4 regions of the Pseudomonas sp. St316 genome follow, and region 1 is predicted to be linked to each of the others. Evidence: predicted binding sites of a transcription regulator. Region 1 holds the regulator's gene; each other region holds the start of a gene.
The links. The regulator FliA, encoded in region 1, starts transcription of late flagellar genes. The targets are predictions, from matches to a motif close to CTAAAGTTTNNNNNNNNNNNGCCGNTAA.
Positions count from the first base shown of each region.

Region 1 (4,302 bases):
ATTATCAGTGATGTCGCCCGATGCCTCGGCGACCGGCTCTTCAACCGCAGCCTCGGCAACCGGAGCCGCTTCATCAGCCGATTGCGGCTCGGCCAGACGCGACAGCGCAGCGAGCAGCTCGGGGGTGGCGGCGGTGATCGGCGAGCGCTCGCGCACTTCACTGAACATGCTGTTGACCGCATCCAGCGCTTCAAGCACCACGTCCATCAACTCCGAATCAACGCGACGCTCACCCTTGCGCAGGATGTCGAACACGTTTTCGGCAATGTGACAGCACTCCACCAGCTCGTTGAGCTGGAGGAAGCCGGCGCCTCCTTTTACAGTGTGGAAACCGCGAAAGATTGCGTTGAGCAGATCCGCATCATCCGGCCGGCTTTCCAGCTCGACCAATTGCTCGGACAGTTGCTCAAGAATCTCGCCAGCCTCAACCAGGAAATCCTGAAGGATCTCTTCATCGGCGCCGAAGCTCATTAATGGGGTGCTCCTAAAACAGGGCTAAAACTCAGAATCCAAGGCTGGACAGCAAATCGTCCACATCGTCCTGACCGGACACAACGTCTTCTCTTTTATCGGCATGAATTTGCGGACCTTCACCCTGAGAGAGATGTTTTTGTGGATCTTTTTCAGCAAGCATCGCTTCACGGTCGTGTTCGATGCCCGCAAAGCGGTCGACCTGGCTGGCCATCAACACCAGTTTGAGCAAATTGCTTTCCACTTCGGTGACCAGCTGGGTCACGCGCTTGATCACCTGGCCGGTCAGGTCCTGATAGTCCTGGGCAAGCAAGATGTCGTTGAGGTTGCTGGCGACGGCGCGGTTCTCGGTGCTGCTGCGTGTCAGGAAACCGTCGACCCGGCGGGCCAGCTCCCGAAACTCTTCGGCGCCGACTTCGCGCCGCATGAACCGACCCCAGTCGGTGCTCAAGGCCTGGGCTTCTTCGCTCAGGCCATTGACCAGCGGCGTTGCGCTTTCCACCAGGTCCATGGTGCGGTTGGCCGCAGCCTCGGTCAGCTTGACCACATAACCCAGACGCTCGGTGGCATCGGTGATCTGCGAGACTTCCTCGGCCTGCGGCATATGCGGGTCGATCTGGAAATTGACAATCGCGCTGTGCAATTCACGCGTGAGCTTGCCCACTTCCTGATACAGACCGCGATCACGGGTCTGGTTGAGCTCATGGATCATTTGAACCGCATCGCCAAAGCGACCTTTTTCAAGGCTGTCGACCAGTTCGCGGGCATGTTTTTTCAGGGTCGATTCGAAATCGCCCATTGAAGATTCGTTGTCCATAGCTCCCCCGTGGCGCCGTTAACCGATGCGTTCGAAGATTTTTTCGATCTTCTCTTTCAACGCCTGGGCCGTGAAGGGTTTGACCACATAGCCGTTTACACCGGCCTGGGCCGCTTCGATGATCTGCTCGCGCTTGGCTTCGGCGGTCACCATCAGCACCGGAAGGTGCTTGAGTTTTTCGTCGGCACGCACCTGGCGCAACAGGTCGATACCGGTCATGCCCGGCATGTTCCAGTCGGTGACCAGAAAATCGAAGTTGCCACTGTGCAACATCGGAAGCGCAGTGGTTCCGTCATCTGCTTCGGCCGTGTTGGTGAACCCAAGGTCACGCAACAGGTTTTTTATGATCCGCCGCATCGTTGAGAAGTCATCAACGATGAGGATTTTCATGTTCTTGTCCAATTCGACCTCCAAGCAGTCTTAAACGCGCCCAGCACCTGGACGCGCCATTTCAATCAATCCGGCACAACACTCGACAACGGTCTGGAGCACAACGGATGGAGACTGGCGCAGTACCTGCCAGGCCAGCCTCGTTCGCAGTGTCCCCACACTGCCTGTCAACGCGCTCGCCACTCCCCCAAACGCCCCCGCAAACGGGCCGCGCACTGGCTGTGTAACTGGCTGACCCGCGATTCGCTGACCCCCAGGACCTCACCGATTTCCTTGAGGTTCAGCTCTTCGTCGTAGTACAGCGCCAAGACCAGCCGCTCACGCTCCGGCAAATTGGCAATCGCATCCGCCAGCGCGCTCTGGAAACGTTCATCTTCCAGATCACGCGACGGCTCCATGTGAGCACTCGCGTTATCCTCGTGCAGCCCTTCATGTTCGCCGTCCTGCAACAGGTCGTCGAAACTGAACAGGCGGCTGCCCAAGGTATCGTTCAAAATCCCGTAATAATCGTCGAGACTCAATTGGAGTTCGGCCGCAACCTCGTGATCTTTAGCGTCACGCCCGGTTTTAGCTTCAATTGCCCGAATTGCATCACTGACCATGCGGGTATTGCGGTGTACCGAACGTGGCGCCCAATCGCCCTTGCGGACTTCATCGAGCATGGCTCCGCGAATGCGAATACCGGCATACGTCTCGAAACTCGCGCCCTTGCTCGCGTCGTATTTGTTCGACACTTCGAGCAGGCCGATCATGCCCGCCTGGATCAAGTCTTCGACCTGGACACTGGCCGGCAACCGCGCCAGCAAGTGATAGGCGATACGCTTGACCAGTGGCGCGTAACGCTCGATCAATTCGTATTGGGCGTCCCGTGCCGATTTTTTGTAGAGATGGTTGTAACCGCTGGCTGTCATAGCACGGGCCCTGCTGTTTGTTGCACAAGACGCTCGACGAAAAATTCCAGATGCCCGCGCGGGTTTGCCGGCAACGGCCAGGTATCGACCTTCTGGGCGATCGCCTTGAACGCCAGCGCGCATTTGGAACGTGGAAAGGCTTCATAAACGGCACGTTGCTTCTGGACAGCCTTGCGTACGCTTTCGTCGTAGGGCACGGCGCCGACGTATTGCAGGGCAACATCCAGGAAGCGATCCGTGACCTTTGTCAACTTGGCGAACAGGTTGCGTCCTTCCTGGGGGCTCTGGGCCATATTGGCCAGGACGCGGAAGCGGTTCATGCCATAGTCGCGGTTAAGCAGCTTGATCAAGGCATAGGCGTCGGTGATGGACGTCGGTTCGTCGCAGACCACCAGCAGCACTTCCTGGGCAGCGCGTACGAAACTGACGACCGAGTCGCCTATACCGGCCGCGGTGTCGATCACCAGCACATCGAGGTTGTCGCCGATGTCGCTGAAAGCCTGGATCAGGCCGGCGTGTTGGGCCGGCGTCAGGTGGACCATGCTCTGGGTGCCGGAGGCGGCCGGCACGATACGAATCCCGCCCGGCCCCTGTAACAGCACGTCGCGCAGTTCGCAGCGGCCTTCGATCACGTCCGCCAGGGTGCGTTTGGGTGTAAGCCCCAGTAGCACGTCGACGTTCGCCAGGCCCAGGTCGGCGTCCAGCAGCATGACCCGTCGGCCAAGCTCTGCCAGAGCCAGGGACAAGTTCACTGACACGTTAGTCTTCCCGACGCCACCTTTGCCGCCGGTCACCGCGATCACCTGTACGGGATGCATGCTGCCCATGTTCGTTCTTTACCTTGTCTTACTTAGACGGAGGCCACATTACTGGCTGCGCGTTCGCATACGGAACAATGCCTGGCAGACCATCGATGTAGGTACAAAAAATATTCATGATTACCTCAGCCGACCTGCTTGGTCGGGCTGTGGTAGATATCAGCGAACATATCAGCCATGGCTTCTTCGCTGGGTTCTTCCTGCATTTGCACACTCACGGCACGACTGACCAGTTGATGACGACGCGGCAGATGCAAATCATCCGGGATCCGCGGCCCGTCAGTCAGGTAGGCCACCGGTAATTCATGACCGATCGCCAGGCTCAACACCTCGCCCAGGCTTGCCGTTTCGTCCAGCTTAGTCAGGATGCAGCCGGCCAGCCCGCAGCGTTTATAGCTGTGGTATGCGGCGGTTAGAACCTGTTTCTGGCTGGTGGTTGCCAACACTAGATAATTTTTTGACTTGATGCCGCGTCCGGCCAGGCTTTCGAGCTGCATGCGCAGGGCCGGATCGCTGGCTTGCAGGCCGGCGGTATCGATCAGTACGACGCGCTTGCGCAGCAACGGTTCCAATGCCTGGGCCAGGGACTGGCCCGGATCCACATGGGTCACCGACACATTGAGGATCCGTCCCAGGGTCTTGAGTTGCTCCTGGGCACCGATGCGGAAACTGTCCATGCTCACCAGGGCGATGCTCTGGGCGCCGTACTTGAGTACGTAGCGGGCGGCGAGCTTGGCCAGGGTGGTGGTCTTGCCCATGCCGGCAGGACCGACCATGGCAATCACCCCACCCTCTTCCAGTGGCTCGACTTCCGGCGTGGCGATCATCCGCGCCAGGTGCGCCAGCAACATGCGCCAGGCCTGGCGAGGCTCTTCGATACCATTGATCAGCGCCA
Region 1 is NZ_AP021901.1:4,934,203-4,938,504, forward strand. It holds gene KI237_RS21960 (chemotaxis protein CheA) at 1-471, opposite strand, end outside; gene KI237_RS21965 (protein phosphatase CheZ) at 503-1,288, opposite strand; gene KI237_RS21970 (chemotaxis response regulator CheY) at 1,307-1,678, opposite strand; gene fliA (RNA polymerase sigma factor FliA) at 1,846-2,589, opposite strand; gene fleN (flagellar synthesis regulator FleN) at 2,586-3,416, opposite strand; gene flhF (flagellar biosynthesis GTPase FlhF) at 3,533-4,302, opposite strand, start outside.

Region 2 (4,302 bases), 1.8 Mb from region 1:
ATGCCGGGATAGCCGCGCTGGACCATGGATGGTCCTTCGCGGCGGGCCCACGGAGCAATGCCTTCGTTCGGGCATGCCGAGCCTAAGCGAGGCACCGAGTGGTGGGGCAAAGCGTTTTTGGTTACTTTTGGCGCTTTTCCAAAAGTGACCCGCCGTAAGGGCGGAACCCTAAGTAGCCGTTACCGCAGCAACGGATATGCACCCGATCAACAAAACCCTGATCGACTGTCAGGCCGCTATCGCGAGCAAGCTCGCTCCCACAGGAAAATAGAGGCGCTTCAGCGAACCTTGAACCGCCCCATGATCGCATTCACCCGGCTGTTGGCATCCAGCAGTTGCCGGGTGTTGTTTTCGCTGGCCAGGCCGCTTTCCACCAGTTCCTCCACCATGTGGCGGATTTGCACCATGCTGCGATTGATCTCCTCGGTCACCGCGCTCTGTTGCTCGGCGGCGGTGGCGATCTGGGTGCTCAGGCTGTTGATCTGGCTGACGGAGCCGGCCATTTCGTCCAGGCCCGAGTTGACCCGGGAGGTTGCATCGGCGGCCGACTGGCAGCTGGCCTGGGTGTTTTCCATGGCCGAGACCGACGAACTCACGCCTTGGGTCAGGCGAGTCAGCATTTCGTTGATTTCCGACGTGCTGGCCTGAGTGCGGGCGGCGAGGGCGCGTACTTCGTCGGCCACCACGGCAAAACCGCGGCCTTGCTCACCGGCCCGGGCGGCCTCGATGGCGGCGTTGAGGGCCAGCAGGTTGGTCTGCCCGGCAATGGCACCGATGACGCCGAGAATCTCGGTGATGCGCTGGGCGTCCTGCTGCATGCTCTCGACCTTGCGGGTCGCGCTGGACACTTCGTCGATCAGCGCGACGACGCTGTTGGACGCCTCGCCGACCACCACGCGGGAGCGGTCGGCATGCTCGTTGGCGCGCTGGGTGAACGCGGCGGTCTCGGCGGCATTTTGCGCGACGCTTTCGGCCGTGGAGCTCATTTCGGTAATGGCGGTCACAGTCTGGTCGGTTTCCGAGGCGTGGCGCATCAGGATCTCGCTGGTGTGGGCCGAGGTCCGCTGCAGGTTTTCCAGGCTCGAGGCCATGGCGCCGGTGGCCTGGGTGACTTCGCCAATCATGTTCTGCAGGTAGGCGATGAAACCGTTGACCGAATGACCGATGGCGCCCAGTTCGTCTTCGGCGCGAATGATAATGCGCCGGGTCAGGTCGGCATCGCCAGTGGACAAGGCGTCGATGTTGCCCTTGAGAATCTTCATGCGGTTAGTCAATTGACGGATCGCGTACAGCTGCAGCAGCACCAGCAGGATCACCATCGGGATTTGTAACAGGCTCAGCGTGTTCAACACGTCGTCGCGCTGGGCGGTGATCAGCCGGGTTGGCAACGCGGTCGCCAGGAACCACGGCGAACCTTCGATAGGGCGCATGAAGAAAGTGCTGGCCACGCCATTGTTGTCGAATTCGACCCGTTGCAGCGACTGGTCACGGTGGGCCAGGCCGGCCTGGACCTGGGCGGCGAATGGCGAGCTGGCGGCCAGTTCGCTGATGTTTTTCAGGACGATGGGGCCGTTGATGCGCGAGCTGTTGCTGATGATTTTGCCGTCGCCTTCGACGATCAGCATCTCGGCGCTCAGATCGGCTTCCTTGCGCGCCACCAGGTCATTGAAGAAACCCAGGGTCACGTCGATGGTGGAAACGCCGTAAGGCACGCCGTTCTTCTGGATGGCCATGGCGCAGTTGGTGCGTGGTTCGGCGCTGGCATCGTCCTTATAGGCGGCGGCCCAGGCGCACTTGCCAGGAGGAGTGGCCATGCCGCCCTTGTGCCAGGGTTGTTCGTAGTAGTTCGGTGCGGCGTCACTGTTCCAGAAGGTATTGACCACCAGCTTGCCGGAGGCATCGCGGTGCCAGAACGTACTGAACTTGCTGCGCCCCTCGGCGCGCTGGTTCGGCAGTGGCCAGATCCCGCCGCCGAACACTTTCAGTTCGCCGTACTGGTCCACCAGCCCGGGCAGGACCTTGTCGATGGCATCGCTGTCGAGCAACGGGATGGTCTGGGTGATGCTGCGTTGCTGGGCCTGCACCTTGTTCAGCTCGCCCTGGATCTGCCCGGCGACCTCGCCAATGCGGTTGAGGACCACCTGCTCTTCGGTATGGCGCAGCTTGGGCGCGACGAGGTAGCTGATGCCCACGACCGTCAGGATGGACAACACCAGGATGAATAGAACCAGGAACAGTGTGTAGCGGGCCTGAATCGTTCGGAATGCGGGCATGGGGGTGGGTCCTTGCACAGAGGCGTCTTTCAAGGGCAATTGGTATGAACGTACCAATTTGTATCGGCTCGTCCGTGCCAAGCTTGAATGCCATGCATCTTCAGGGCTGACGGTTCGTGCTGGTAGTGACCATAGGCTAACAGGCGAGTGGGCTGTACCATGGGGCGCCCGTGCGCTGCCCATCGCCGCTCGATCCGGCGTCATCCCGACAGGCCCGGGCTACAGAACGGAAACATTCAGGAAATTGGCAATGACTCATTCACAACGTTTGAAATACTCGATTCTGATCGTCCTCGTCGTCCTGGCAATCATGCTTGGACTGTCGTGGATGCAGGGCAAGGGCATGATCAGCGAGCAGCTGTTTCAATACATCGCCATCGCCGTGGCGGTCATCGTGGTGGTGATCAACGGTGTGATGCGGCGCAAGGTCAAGTCCTGAGCGCCGGCTTCAATCTTCGGCCAGGAGCACGGCTATCGCACTGGGGTGCAGGCAGTAGCTTTTATCCGGGTTGAGGGTGACGACGCCCTCGCTGCACAGGCGCTTCAACACCTCGCGCACGCTGAGAAAGGACAATGGAATGTCCAGCCCCAACAACTGGCTGTGTACCCCGCGAACGCCCAGGCTGCGGTTTTCGTTGGCGGCCTTGAGCAGCGCGTCGATGACCTTGAGGCGAATCAGGCTGGTCCTGAGCCCGAAGCTCTTGAGCAAGCGCCTGATGTGGTCGTTGCCGCCTCGCTCTGCCGATTTGTCGAATACACGGTGGGGGGCGTTCAGCGAGACGCCGGTCGCCCTTGGCTTGCCCTCCATGGGCAGTTGCGCGTTACGCATGCAAAAACTCCTTACCAGCCTGATCAGAAAAGGTCACGGATACTCTCCTGTAATAGGACGAACGAGGACGCACAATCATGAGGGCCATGATGTGAAAAAAATGCCTTTGCTGCGTCAAACACCCGCGTTCAACAGGCTGCCAGCCATTAATTTTTTTTCATCCGGTTCGTTTTCAAGGTAGGCACATTCCGGTTCTGCACGCGGTATGTGATTTCCCAGGCGGGCCGAGTGTTTGTCTACTGTCGCACCGGTAGCCGTCCTGGTTTCTGAAGCTTTATCAGGAGTGAACGTGAGAATGTCCGGGCAGTTATCGAGGATTGGCCTCGCAGGCGCTTTTCTGGGGATCGCCCTCGGGCTCAGTCCCGTGGTCAATGCGCAAGACGATGGGCAGCAGGCCAGTGCCGAGATTCGTCGCACCCGTTTTGGCGTACCGCATATCCGGGCGCAGGATGAGCGCGGGCTGGGTTATGGCATCGGCTACGCCTACGCCCAGGACAACTTGTGCCTGCTGGCTAACGAAATCGTAACGGTCAACGCCCAGCGCTCGCGCTATTTCGGGCCGCAGCAGGTCACGGTCGAACAGCGGGAGAACCGCGTCAGCGATCTGTTTTTCAGCTGGCTCAACACACCGCAGGCGGTTGCCGGTTTCTGGCAGGCCCAAACGCCGCAAGTGCAGCAACTGGTCGAAGGCTACGTGGCGGGCTACAACCGTGCGCTGGCCGAGCGCAAGGCCAAAGGCCTACCCGAACAATGTGCCAGCGAGTGGGTGCGGCCGATCACGGCGCTGGACCTGGTCAAGTTGACCCGCCGACTGCTGGTGGAAGGGGGCATCGGCCAGTTCGCCGAAGCCCTGGCCGGCGCGCAACCGCCCCAGGCGAGCGCACTCACGGGCACCCCGGTCACCGGCTTCGCGGCCGCCGCAACCCGGCAGCAGCGTTTTGCCCTGGAGCGCGGCAGCAATGCGCTGGCCATCGGCAGCGAGCGCTCGTTCAATGGCCGTGGGATGTTGCTGGCGAACCCACATTTTCCGTGGCTGGGCGGCATGCGTTTCTACCAGATGCACCTGACCATTCCCGGCAAGCTGGACGTCATGGGCGCGGCGCTGCCAGGCCTGCCGGTGATCAACATCGGTTTCAGCCAACACCTGGCCTGGACCCACACCGTCGACAGCTCGAAACATTTCACCCTGTACCGCCTGCA
Region 2 is NZ_AP021901.1:3,179,315-3,183,616, forward strand. It holds gene KI237_RS14325 (methyl-accepting chemotaxis protein) at 279-2,273, opposite strand; gene KI237_RS14330 (hypothetical protein) at 2,524-2,712, shown strand; gene KI237_RS14335 (fe2+ zn2+ uptake regulation protein) at 2,722-3,102, opposite strand; gene pvdQ (bifunctional acylase PvdQ) at 3,398-4,302, shown strand, end outside.
Region 2: a site for FliA is predicted at 2,334-2,361, ahead of KI237_RS14325 (methyl-accepting chemotaxis protein). Genes of this name have one in related genera too.

Region 3 (4,302 bases), 1.4 Mb from region 1:
TGGGCCATGGCGGCGCCCAACAGCAGACTGCCTGTCGCACCGATAGCCAGGCCGAACAGCACTGATGACCCTGCGAGGTGGCTGACCTGGCGTCCGTCATGATTGTGCCCGGCACGGGTCCATTGCCACCAACCGTAGAGTTGCAGCACCGCGTAGACAACCTGCAGCAGCATGTCCGAGTACAACTTCACCTCGAAAAAAATCCAGCTGTACAGCAACACCATGACCAGGCCGATCGGCCAGCACCAGGGGTTCTGCTTGACGGTCAACCAGACAGCGATCACGCCGAGGGCTGCGGCAAACAGTTCAAGCCCGGACATGGCGGTTCCTTGGGGGAAATGGAGGAGGGCGGCGATTGTAAACGTTATGGCGTGGGTAGCTCCAATATCAATGCTGGATGCGCTACCGCCATCGCGAGCGGGCTCGCTCCCACAGGGGAATTTCAGTAACCACCAAACCCGAGACCAACACTAAACCAATGGTGGGAGCGAGCTCCCACAGGGGAATTGCGGTAGACACCAACCCAGAGACCTACACAAAACCAATGTGGGAGCGAGCTCCCACAGGGGAATTACGGTAGACACCAACCCAGAGACCTGCACAAAACCAATGTGGGAGCGAGCTTGCTCGCGATGGCGGAGGGTCAGCTTGCATCAGTGCTGAATGTGCTACCGCTATCGCGAGCGAGCTCGCTCCCACAGGGGGGGTACCGATTTTTAGACTCGGAACTGTGTGAGCAACCCGTTCAACTGTTCACTCAACGCCTTGAGGCGGGTGCTGGCCTGACTGGATTGTTCGGCTGCCATGGCGGTGCTGTGGGACAGTCCGGCGGCCTGGGTCACGTTCTGGTTGATGTCTTCGACCACATGGGCCTGTTGCAACGTGGCGCTGGCGATGGAGGCGTTCAGGCTGTTGAGATTGCGCAGGGCCTGGCCGATGGCGTTGAGGCTGGCACCGGCCAGGCCGGCCTGTTCAATGGTCAGCTGTGAAGCACGGCTGCTGTCGCTGATGACTTTCACGGCCGCTTCGGAATGAGTTTGCAGGCGCTCGATCATCGCCTGGATCTCTGCAGTGGACTTCTGCGTACGCTGGGCCAGCAGCCGCACTTCATCGGCGACCACCGCAAAGCCCCGGCCTTGTTCGCCGGCACGGGCGGCTTCGATCGCGGCGTTGAGGGCCAACAGGTTGGTCTGCTCGGCAATGGAGCGAATCACCTCCAGCACGCTGCCAATCTGGGTGCTTTCGCTCGCCAGGGTACGGATCACTTCCACCGCCTGGTCGATGGTCTGGGACAGGCGGTCGATCTGCTGCAAGCTGCCATCGATGTTGACCTGGCCTTGCTGGGCCTGGGTTTCGGCGTCGCGCATCTCACTGGCCGCGTGCTCGGCGTTCTTGGCCACGTCCTGCACGCCATAGGTCACCTCATTGATCGCGGTCGCCACCAGCTCCATTTGTTGCGACTGCTGCTGGCTGCGCTCCTGGGCCTGGGCTGCATCGTTGCCCAATTCGCTGGAGGATTGCCCCAGCGCACTGGCCGAAGCTTGCAGTTGGGTCACCACTTGCCGCAACTTGGCAGTAAAGGCGTTGAAATGCCGCGCCAGTTGGGTCACTTCGTCCTGACCGTGGGTATCGAGGGTGCGAGTCAGGTCACTCTCGCCGCTGGCGATGTTGGCCATGGCGTTGACCGTTTCCTGCAGCGGGCCGACGATGCTGCGCACGATCAGGGTCAACAGCAGGCCCATGAGCAGGGTGATGACCAAACCGACCACGGAGGCCTTGATCACCTGGGACTGAAACTCGGCCTGGACGTCATCGATGTACACACCCGAACCGATGATCCAGCCCCAGGGCTCGAACAGTTGGACGTAGGAGGTCTTGCCCACGGGGGCCTCGGCGCCAGGCTTCGGCCAGAGGTAATTGATCATGCCAGCGCCCTTGGACTTGGCGATGGCAACCATCTCGTTGAACAGCGCATAGCCGTTCGGGTCACGGATGGCCGAGAGATTCTGGCCTTCAAGCTTCGGGTTGGTCGGGTGCATGATCATGACCGGCGTCAGGTCGTTGATCCAGAAATAGTCACTCTGGTTGTAGCGCAGGCCACGCACGGCGCTGAGGGCCTGCTTTTGCGCGGCGTCACGGGTCAGGGTGCCGGCGGCTTCCAGGCCTTGGTAGTAAGTCAGCACGCCGCTGGCGGTCTGTACCACATGCTGGGTTTTCTGCACCTTGGCTTGGTAGAGGTCGCTGTGGATCTGTTTAAGCATCAAGGCGCCGAGCGTGAACAACATCACGATGGCCACGACCAGGATGAGCCACAAGCGTCGGCTGATCGACACACTGCGCAAGCTATTCATACGCTGTCACTCCGGTTTTTTATTCTTGTCATATCGACGGCCGGCACTGTAGCGTCCGGCCGTTATCGGTCATTGACCTGAGTCACAACGCGGCAGCGTTATCAGGGCTTGTCTGATAGGATTTCGGCCCCGCAGCGCAAAACCTGAGCCTGTTCTGATCTTTCATTGGTTTTTTTTGAAAGGTCGCGGTTATCGTGCACCCGCTACGGGGCTACCTGCATGACACTTGAATATTGATAAGACCTGCATGAACAGCGTCTTTTTTGGGGGATGAATGGATTTGTGGACCGCCTTTTCGGCACTGATTCTTGGCGTAGTAGAAGGCTTGACGGAGTTTCTGCCGATTTCCAGCACGGGGCACCAGATCATTGTCGCCGACTTGCTTGAGTTCGGTGGCGAACGTGCGATGGCGTTCAACATAATCATCCAGCTCGGCGCTATCCTGGCGGTGGTCTGGGAGTTCCGGCGCAAGATCTTCGACGTGGTGCTGGGCCTGCCGACGCAACCCAGCGCCCGCCGGTTTACCGCCAACCTGCTGATCGCCTTCCTGCCCGCCGTGGTCTTGGGTGTGCTGCTTGCCGACTGGATCCACCACAACCTGTTCAACCCGATCACGGTGGCCACGGCGTTGGTGGTGGGCGGTCTGGTGATGCTCTGGGCCGAGAAGCGCCAGCACCAGGTGCACGCCGAAACGGTGGACGAGATCTCCTGGAAGGACGCGCTGAAGGTCGGCCTGGCCCAATGCATTGCGATGATCCCAGGCACCTCCCGTTCCGGCGCGACCATTATCGGTGGCCTGCTGTTCGGGCTGTCGCGTAAAACCGCTACCGAGTTTTCGTTCTTCCTGGCGATGCCGACCATGGTCGGCGCGGCAGTCTACTCGGGCTACAAATACCGTGAGTTGTTCGTCCCGGCGGATTTCCCGGTGTTCGCCATTGGCTTCGTCACGGCGTTCATTTTCGCCATGATTGCGGTCAAGGGCCTGCTGCGATTCATCGCCAGCCACAGCTACGCCGTGTTCGCCTGGTATCGAATCGCCTTCGGCCTGTTGATCCTGGCAACCTGGCAGTTCGGCTGGGTGGACTGGACCGCTGCCAAGCCATGAACCCCCGATCAGGCAACCGCAAACACGCCGGGCGCAACGTTGAAGGCGCCGTGCAGCATCTGCGGTTCAAGCTGATGGTGTTTGCGCTGCTCTGTGCCCTGCCGTTGTCCGGTTCGCTGCTGTTCGGGCTGCGGGCGGTGTCGTGGGTGCCGATGGTGGCTTATGGCGTCGTCAGCGTGGTGGCGTTCCTGCTGTACTGGAGCGACAAACGCAAGGCGCGCGTCGACGCCTGGCGCACCCCGGAGAACGTGTTGCATGCGGTGGAGCTGGCCGGCGGTTGGCCTGGCGCCTTGCTGGCCCAGCAGCTGTTTCGCCACAAGACCCGTAAGGTGTCGTTCCAGGTGGTGTTCTGGTTCATCGTGCTGCTGCACCAGGTGTTCTGGATCGACCAGTTGTTCCTGGGCAGCTATCTGTTCTGAATGGCTAGAGCAACAAGCCCACCTGTGTGCGCTTGGGCAATTTGCTGACCACCAATTGGTGTGAGCGTTGCAGCAGGCCACGCAGCTCTTCGGCACCCAGCGGGTAGGGCACCTGCATGATGACCCACTGGGCCCGCGCCAGGTAAGGCGCGGGCTGAATGCCCGGCCGGTCGCAGTGTCCCAGGAACAGGTCCTTGTCGACCTTGAACGCCAACGAGTCGCCCCTTAGCCCCTGCAAGGCGAACATTTTGTTCCTGGCAATGGAAAACACCCGCACACCGCCCCATTTGTAGTCCTCCCTGGCGCCGGGCAGGCCCAGGCAAAACGTCGCGACATCCTCTTCGCTCAAACTCATAGCGTTCTCTCTCCACAGCCCTCGAAGGCTTCCACCAAATGATCGATCCATGCACGCACCGCCGGCAGCATG
Region 3 is NZ_AP021901.1:3,524,301-3,528,602, reverse strand. It holds gene pnuC (nicotinamide riboside transporter PnuC) at 1-320, opposite strand, end outside; gene KI237_RS15760 (methyl-accepting chemotaxis protein) at 717-2,351, opposite strand; gene KI237_RS15755 (undecaprenyl-diphosphate phosphatase) at 2,626-3,456, shown strand; gene KI237_RS15750 (DUF1294 domain-containing protein) at 3,453-3,875, shown strand; gene KI237_RS15745 (MmcQ/YjbR family DNA-binding protein) at 3,880-4,230, opposite strand; gene KI237_RS15740 (LysR substrate-binding domain-containing protein) at 4,227-4,302, opposite strand, start outside.
Region 3: a site for FliA is predicted at 2,472-2,499, ahead of KI237_RS15760 (methyl-accepting chemotaxis protein). Genes of this name have one in related genera too.

Region 4 (4,302 bases), 1.8 Mb from region 1:
ATCCGGGTCGTCGAGGATTTCCGTGTGGGTGTAGGCGTAGGTGCCGATCAGGTCCCAGCGCTCGGCCAGGCGACCGGTGATGTCGAGCTCCAGGCCTTGGGAGCCGACTTTGCCGGCGGCTTCCGAAAGAGTCACAGCGTTGACGGTGGTAGAAGTCACGACATTTTTCTTCACGATGTCGAACAGCGCAAGGTTGATATTCAAGCCCGGCAGCGGATCGTACTTGGCGCCGATTTCATAGCTGCGACCCTCTTCTGGATCGAAGGTATTGCCGGCATCATCCACCGTGTCATTTGGCTTGAACGACCGACTGTAGTTACCGTACAGCGACAAAGTCTCAGTGGCTTTGTAGACCACCCCCAGGAATGGCACGAAGGCGTCACCATTATCATCACGATTGACGTCGTAGTCCTTGCCTACACCTTGATCGCTGTACTGGTCGTAATGTTGATAACGACCTCCGAGCACCAGGATCCAACGGTCATCCAAATGCCAGTTATCCTTCAAATAGATCGAACTGGAATTCAACTGGTTGCGCAGATCACTGTCGGTAGAGCTGACCAGGCTTGGCTCTGGCAGGTTGCCATAGACCGGCGAAGTGACATCGAAACCAGGCTGAACTTTTCCACGATAAGTCTTACCCCGGAACTGATCGGACACCTGATTATCAACGCCAACCAGCAGGTCATGACGCTGGCCGAACAGTTCCTGCTTACCCATGAAATCCCAGCTGGCATAACGGGTTTCATCATCGTAATGAGCGCCATTGGCCCTTCGTCTCAACATATTTCCAGTCAGGGTAACAGGCTGCGCAATCGCAAGACTGTATCGATCATTGTTCCAACCGTAGGTCACGCGGGTCTTCCACGCCTCACTCAGCTCATACTCGAACCGCGCCGTCGCCGTTTCGCGAATGCCGACGCTCTTGGCCCACGGCTCATCCAGGCGCTTGTTGTAGTCAATGTCTGCTGGATGACCATCAGTGAATATCGTCCCACGATCAAACGGATTGGAATACTCGTTGTACTCATAACTCAGGTTCAACGAGGCCCGCTCCCCCGTCCAAGCCAGGGACGGCGCCACCAGCGTGCTCTCGTTGACGCCGTAGTTGCGCCAGTAGTCTTCATGCCCACGCTCGGCAATCAAGCGATAGGCCAGGCCCGTGTCACCCAATGGCCCGGTGGTGTCCAGGGCCATGGTGCCGCCGCCTTCGCTGTAGGCCGAGCCGCTCAGCGTGGTGCTTTGGGTATATTCCGGTTTCTTGCTGATGATGTTGACCAGGCCGCCGGGCTCCAGCGCGCCGTAGAGCATCGAGGCCGGGCCCTTGAGCACTTCGACCCGTTCGGTGGTGGCGCTGAAGTTGTGCCCCAGGTTCGAACGCACGCCGTCGCGCAGGATCGAGCCGTCGTCGTTGGTGCCGAACCCGCGCTTGACCAGCGAGTCCCGCGAGCCGCCCAGGGTGTTGCCCTGGCTGACGCCGCTGACGAATTTCATCGCGTCGTTCAGCGAGCGCACCTGGTAGTCCGCCAAGGTCTGCTGGGTGACCACGTTGATCGACTGCGCTTCTTCCTTGATCGGTACATCGCTCTTGCTCGCCGTGCTGGCTTGCGACGTCGTATAGCCCTCATCCTGGGTGACGCGACTGCCCTGGATGTCCGTGGCGGGCAGTTCGAGCGTGTCCTGCGCCCACAGTGGGCTTGCAATGAGGCAGCAAGACAACGTTGGCAATACACACTTGATGAAGACATTGCGATTGGCGAGGGGGGTGGAACGATTCAAGACGCGCACTCATAGAAGGGACGTTAATGAGAGCAAATATACTTTGAGAATCATTCCCAGTAAATCTTTTGTATCAAATGATGATCCCCCCGAACCCCTGTGGGAGCGAGCTTGCTCGCGATAGCGGTGGGTCTGTTGCATTGATGTTGGACGTATCGCCGCTATCGCGAGCAAGCTCGCTCCCACAGGTTTCGCGAACAGTGATATCAAATCGCCCTACCGCCCTAAAGCTTTTACGTTCGCGGTCGAATGTATTCCATTAAGCGATTTTTTTGCCCAGGAGCAGCGGCATGCAGACGTTGAAGGCCTTGTACGAGTCTATCGAAATGCAATTTTTCGATACCCTCACCAAAAAACTGTCGAGCCTTTTCCTGCTGGTGCTGGTCAGCGGCTTGCTGTACTGGGTGGCCCTCAGCGCCCGCGCCGAGATCGTGCTGCAATTGCGCAACGCACAGTTGGACAGTGCCTTGCTGGGACAGATCGAAGGCCGGCTCGATAGCCTCACCCATGCCCTGCTCTTCGGCGCGTTCCTGACACTGGCCATGATCAGCTTCATGGTCTGGTATTTCCGCCACCTCATCGTGCGTCCCGTCACCGCCATGACCAAGGCCCTGGAAGAGATCGCCAACGGCGAAGGCGACTTGTCCAAGGACCTGCCGCTGGTAACTCACGACGAGATCCGCGTGCTGGCCGGCACCTGCAACCGTTTCCTGGCCAAGCAGCGGGAGATCATCAGCAACGTCCAGGCGCTGACCGTGCACATCGCCGTCGAATCGGCGCGCTCGTTGAAGAACATCAGCGACTCCAGCGACAGTGCCACCCACCAGGCTCGCTTCGCCAAGGAAGTGATGGACCAGAGCAACACCGCCGTGGGCCGCATCGAAGAGGTCTCGCGCCAGACCCAGGGCATCTCCAGCACCACCGCCCAGAACCTGAGCATGGCCCGCGACTCCTACGCCGAGCTATTGGAAGTGACCGGCAATATCAGCGAAATCTCCAGCAGCCTCGGTGAATTCGCCACGCTGGTGAGCGCCTTGAACCAGCGGTCCTCAAGCATCAAGTCGATTGTCGGGTTGATCCAGCAGATCTCTGCCCAGACCAACCTGCTGGCTCTCAATGCCGCCATCGAAGCCGCCCGGGCCGGCGAAAGCGGCCGTGGCTTCGCGGTGGTGGCCGATGAAGTGCGGACCTTGGCACAAAACGTCAGCCGGGCCACCGATGATATCTCGCGCAACATCGACGCCATGCTCGACGAAGTCAGCTCCACCCACGAGCAAACCACCCAGATCAGCCACAGCGCCCGGGAAACCCAGAAAGTGGTGGAGCGCGCCTCCGGCCATTTTGAAAGCATGATCGGCGACTTCGAATCCACCAACGGCAAGCTGGCGGACATCGCCACCCATATCCAGCAGTTCGCCGACAGCAACACCGGGATCAACGACCGGGTCACCCAGATCCACGCCGACAGCCAGTTGATCGACCAGCGCATGCAGCATTCGGCGACGGCCACCCGCGACCTGTCCGGCGTGGCCGAAAAGGTCCAGGCGCTGCTGGGTCGCTTCGTGCTCGGCCACGGCAAGCTGGACGCCGCCATCACCCGCGCCAGCGAGTGCCGCGACACCCTCCAGGTCCGCCTGGAAGCGCTGCAACGCGAAGGCCTGAACCTGTTCGATCAGAATTACCAATTGATTCCCGGCACCGATCCCAAGCAGTACATGGCCAGCTATACCGAACGCTTTGCCCAGATATGCCAGGAAGAATGCGACAAACTCACCCGCAGCACGCCGGGTGGCAAGGTTTCGTTCATTGTCGACAGCAAGGGCTATTGCCCGGTGAACAACAGCTGGGTCTCAAAGCCGCCGACCGGCGACCGGGCGGTGGATTTACCGGTGTGCCGCAACAAGCGGATCTTCAACGACCCGATCGGCCTGCGCGCGGCGGGTAACGTCCAACGCTTCCTGCTCCAGACGTACCTGCGCGATACCGGGGAAATCATGACCGAGATCGACGTACCGTTCTTCTTCGACGGCCGCCATTGGGGCAACTTGCGGGTGGGCTTCGATGCGGCGGTGTTGTTGGCGGATTGATGTTGGTGGGTGGGTGTGGCGAGCCAGTCGACGTCATCGTAGCCGATATACCGCCATCGCGAGCAAGCTCGCTCCCACAGGGGATCTCTGGTGTACGCAAATCCTGAGAGCCCCCAAAAACAACTGTGGGAGCGAGCTTGCTCGCGATAGCGTTGGATCAGCCAACACCATCGTTAACTGACATACCGCCATCGCGAGCAGGCTCGCTCCCACAGGGAATCTGTGGTGTCTGCAAATCCTGAGAGCCCCCAAAAACAACTGTGGGAGCGAGCTTGCTCGCGATAGCGCCGGGTCAGCCAACACCATCGTTAACTGACATACCGCCATCGCGAGCAGGCTCGCTCCCACAGGGGATCTGTGGTGTCTGCAAATCCTGAGATTACCCAAAAACAACTGTGGGAGCGAGCTTGCTCGCGATAGCGTTGGATCAGCCAAC
Region 4 is NZ_AP021901.1:3,107,114-3,111,415, reverse strand. It holds gene KI237_RS14040 (TonB-dependent siderophore receptor) at 1-1,740, opposite strand, end outside; gene KI237_RS14035 (methyl-accepting chemotaxis protein) at 2,070-3,866, shown strand.
Region 4: a site for FliA is predicted at 2,004-2,031, ahead of KI237_RS14035 (methyl-accepting chemotaxis protein). Genes of this name have one in related genera too.